Regions from separate parts of the Bacteroides sp. BFG-637 genome, predicted to be linked through region 1. Evidence: riboswitches for the same ligand, from Rfam matches in the RefSeq annotation. Region 1 holds a riboswitch; the other holds the start of a gene.
The links. A riboswitch is a leader RNA that binds a small molecule or an ion and turns the genes downstream of it on or off. The one in region 1 is predicted to bind cobalamin.
Positions count from the first base shown of each region.

Region 2: it holds a riboswitch for cobalamin, as region 1 does, so the genes downstream of both, NXX38_RS05420 (DUF4465 domain-containing protein) here and NXX38_RS26245 (IS1595 family transposase) in region 1, are expected to answer to the same signal.

Region 1 is NZ_JANUPD010000002.1:6,645,476-6,647,680, forward strand. It holds gene NXX38_RS26240 (ABC transporter ATP-binding protein) at 1-621, shown strand, start outside; cobalamin riboswitch at 700-854, shown strand; gene NXX38_RS26245 (IS1595 family transposase) at 1,013-1,927, shown strand; gene NXX38_RS26250 (hypothetical protein) at 1,933-2,091, shown strand; gene NXX38_RS26255 (hypothetical protein) at 2,120-2,205, opposite strand, start outside.
Region 2 is NZ_JANUPD010000002.1:1,263,854-1,266,058, forward strand. It holds gene NXX38_RS05410 (hypothetical protein) at 1-417, opposite strand, end outside; gene NXX38_RS05415 (hypothetical protein) at 463-705, shown strand; cobalamin riboswitch at 932-1,124, shown strand; gene NXX38_RS05420 (DUF4465 domain-containing protein) at 1,284-2,205, shown strand, end outside.

The sequences.
Region 1 (2,205 bases):
GCTATGATGGGATTGGAAAAGCCTCAATCAGGAGAAATTACTCTGCAAGGAAAAAACATAGCTTCATTGAAACCGGAAAAATTAGCCCGGAATATCAGCTTTGTCACCACCGATAAAGTACGCATCGCCAATCTCCGCTGTAAAGATGTAGTAGCTTTAGGACGTGCTCCCTACACCAACTGGATCGGTCAACTGCAACCGGAAGACCAAAAGCGAGTGGACGACGCTATGCAGCTAGTCGGTATGTCCGGTTATGCAGAAAAGACAATGGACAAAATGTCCGATGGCGAATGTCAGCGAATCATGATTGCCCGTGCCCTTGCACAGGATACTCCCGTCATCCTGCTTGATGAGCCGACCGCCTTCCTGGACTTACCCAACCGCTACGAGCTCTGTTTACTTTTAAAGAAACTGGCACAGGACGAGGGCAAATGCATCTTGTTCTCCACTCATGACCTCGACATCGCCTTATCGCTCTGCGACTCCATCATGCTCATAGATAATCCGCAGATGTACACACTACCTACTCAGGAAATGGTGACCAGCGGACATATAGAAAGACTTTTCCGCAATGAATCAGTCACGTTCGATGCGCAGGAGATGAGAGTACGCATCAAATAAACAAACAGATATCCGACAAGAATCAGACTGTGTATAAAATAAATAGGTAGCATTCATTTGGGTTCTATATAAATTCGCTATCTTTGCCCCCGAATTGGTTTCAGATAGCCATATCAACTATCTGAATTAAAAGGGAATCGGGTGTAAATCCCGGACAGTCCCGCTGCTGTGAAACTCTATTCAACTTCTTGATATTTACTTTGGCAGTGAATACTAAAGTTACACCGCATTAGTTTACTATAACTTTTAATTATAAGGATGCTATTATGGCATCCTTTTTTTGTATTGATACAAAGATAATATTTTCTATTCTTCTACGAAAATATTTACCATATTATTTGCATATCTCGTTTATTTTCACTATATTGTAACAGATTAAAAGATAAGCGTTATGAAAAAGAGAAGGGAAAGACAAAGCATTATAGAGTTCAGAGCTTCCTTCCCCGATGAAGAAAGCGCAATTAGATTCTATGAGAAAATAAGATGGAAAGATGGAGTGGTTTCCCCATTCGATCCGACATCTAAAGTGTACAAATGCAAGAACGGTAAATACAAGTGCAAGAATACTGGGAAGTACTTCACTTATAGAACTAAAACATTCTTTGCTAATTCCAAAATGGATTTTAGAGATTGGTTATACGCTATTTCTATGCTTATCAATAATAAAGGTGGTATTTCTTCATATCAGCTAGCCGATGATTTAAAGATTTCACAAAAAACGGCTTGGTATATGCTTCATAGGATAAGAGTTTCAATGGCTAAAGAGAACAATCAGAAGTTATCCGGTGAAGTTGAGATTGACGAAACATTTGTAGGTGGAAAGAATATTAATCGCCACAAAGATAAGAAAGTCGAAAAAAGTCAAGGACGTAGCTATAAGGATAAAGTTCCTGTATTCGGTGCTTTGGAAAGAAACGGGAAGATTTTCGCAATGGTTGTTCCGAACACCCAAGCAAGTACCCTAGTTCCTATTGTAAAGAAGAATGTTGAAGTAGGAAGCACAATCTACACTGACGGATGGAGCTACAAAGGATTAGAAGAGGAATATGGACAGTTATCAGTAGATCATAGTAAGAAATTCTATGGGATGCTCTTAGTAACCGATGACGGAGAGATTATCGAAGTCACAACAAATAGAATCGAAAACGCATGGTCTGTTTTCAAAAGAACGATTAAAGGTACGTATATTCATGTCAGCAAGAAGTATCTACAAAAGTACGTTGACGAATTTGTTTTCAGATTTAACACCCGAAAAATTAGCAGAAATGAAAGAATTGAATTACTTTTGCAATATGCAGCAGCTTAGATATTATGGCAAATAACAAAGACATAAAGAAGGACAAACCTAAGAAGGAGAAGAAAAAGAGGAAACCTGTATATGAAATACAAGGCTTCGTTCTCACTATACCCGAAGATAAGCTAAAAGAAGCGCTGCTAGGAATGAGCAAACCAAATCCCGAAAAAGAGTAAAAAGGACACATTCTATATCCTAACAAATTTATTTTTTATTAACATCGCGCCCTGTTAGATAAAATTTATGCGTTTTATCTAAAAATACAACATAAAAGGTGTCTCCAACAACAT
Region 2 (2,205 bases), 5.4 Mb from region 1:
CTCCATAAACGCAAAGGACTGTTCGGCAAAAGACTGGCAGCCGTCGCCATCCAAATAGAAATGATAGGCGACATCCAACGGATTTTCTACTGCCTGTTTGAGATAATAGGTCGAACCCCATTCCAACATATTATCTACCGTAAGAGCATCCGCTCTCTTTTTGATATTGGCGACATACTCCTCTTTCCATTGCTCTATTCCACCATTATAGCGCATGGTGTCATCGGATATAAGCTCGAACATTCCGTTGGGTAAGGCATGATTGACCAAATTGGCAATATCCTCTTTACGGTTTTCCTCGTCTATTTCTGAACAATAGTCATAGAAGCTCCCGTCTCCTTGCTGGAGTGTGTCCTCATTCAGATAGTTTTCTTTGTCTATCGGCTCCGTTGAAATTTGAAAAATCCTGCTGTGCATAATTGTAAATTTTAGATTGTCAAACATTTTCTTGTTTCCCTTTTCTTGAAGCTCTTCGGCTTCTCGTCGGGGAATGATTTTTATGCAGGACTGACAGCGGAAAAAGGACGGATAAGGCAAGTAAACAGTGTACGGGATGGAACGGAATACCCAACCGCCGAGTGCAAGGGCAAAACCCGGCTCGACCGGCTTTGTTCTGCAACGAGACGGGGGCTAAAAGCCCATCTTCGATTTGCGGAAGGCTGCCGTGAAGAATATCCGGGAACCGTTAGCGAAAGCGGTACTTGACGACCGGACGCACGCTGTACCTTTGCATAGAAAACCTCTCCGAAGAGAATTGCTGACGTGAGATGAGAAAAAGCCATAATTGAGAAATGTTATTATTCATAAAGGGGAAGGACTATTCATAGTTGTTATAAATGTTTAGTTGGCATGAAAATACAATTCGCACTATAAAATAATCTTTTCTTGAAATAAAAATTAGGGAAAAAGAAACGAGATTAAAAAATAACCATTAACTTTGCACCAGTCAAGTTTCCAATCGAAGCGTCGAATGGAATTAAAAGGGAATCCCGGTGAAAATCCGGAGCTGTACTCGCAGCTGTAAGTCCTATTAAAGTTTATCGCACTCTTTGCCACTGGTGAAAGCTGGGAAGGCGCGATAAGCGGGATGAGCCAGAAGACCTGCTTGATGAGATATGATTTAGTGACCACGGGATAATTGGCATTAGATTAAAATGAACAGAGGCTCGTCCAAAGACACCTAATATTCTTTTTGATAACCGATTTCTCATTCGTTGCAAATCTATCGCAAGGAAAACGAATGTGTAATTAAACTTTTTTGTTTAACTTTTAATAATTGAGTTATGAAAAAGAATCTTAAATTCTTGGCAATGGCTGTTGTAGCAATGGCCGCCGCAGTGTTCACAGGATGTTCGTCCGATGATGACTTCCTTGCTCCGTATGAGGAGAGTGCGATTCAAACCCGCGCGATAAGTTCTACCAATGCGCTTATCAATTTTGATAACGTACCTTCCAGCGTAATGGCTTCTGACCAGTATGGAAACAATCTCTATTCTGCCACGGCCAACGGCAAGCAGGTAACGACCGGCTACATCACTCAAATCGGGCAAACCGGTACGTACATTCAGTTCCCGATTAACTATTTGGAACAAGAATGGGTAAGCGGACAGCCTTGGGAATATGAGTTTTGGAATGGTGGTTTTGCCATCTCTAATTTCCATAATCTGACACAGGGTGATTATGAGAATCAATGTAGCGTTTATGATAAGAATGGCGGTCATAGCGGTAAAAATTTTGCCGTTGCTTTCGGTTATAGCGATTCATACAATGATGCGGGAGCAACCTATGACAAGTGCGCCAAGATTTACTTGACCAATGCAACCGGATATAAAGTCGAAATTCCAAAGAAGCCAGTTAAGGGTACACCGAAATATGGCAAATTCAACAGTGTATGGGTCTGCAATACAACTTATACCTACTTGGTCATGAAGGATGGCAACTCGTTTACACAAGGCTCTTTGTCGGCACAAAAAGGATGGTTTAAGGTGGTATTTGTTGCGTTGGATGCGACGGGTAAACCTACAGGTAAGGAAGTAGAATACTATTTGGCAAACTTCGATTCCAGTAAGGATGCAGAATCAGGCTTGGCCAATCAAATCCGTACTGGTTGGAGCCAAGTGGACTTAAGCGGTTTAGGTGACAGCGTATGTACTGTAGCTATCAATTTTAAAGGAAGCGATTCAAGCGCATACGGATTGAACACTC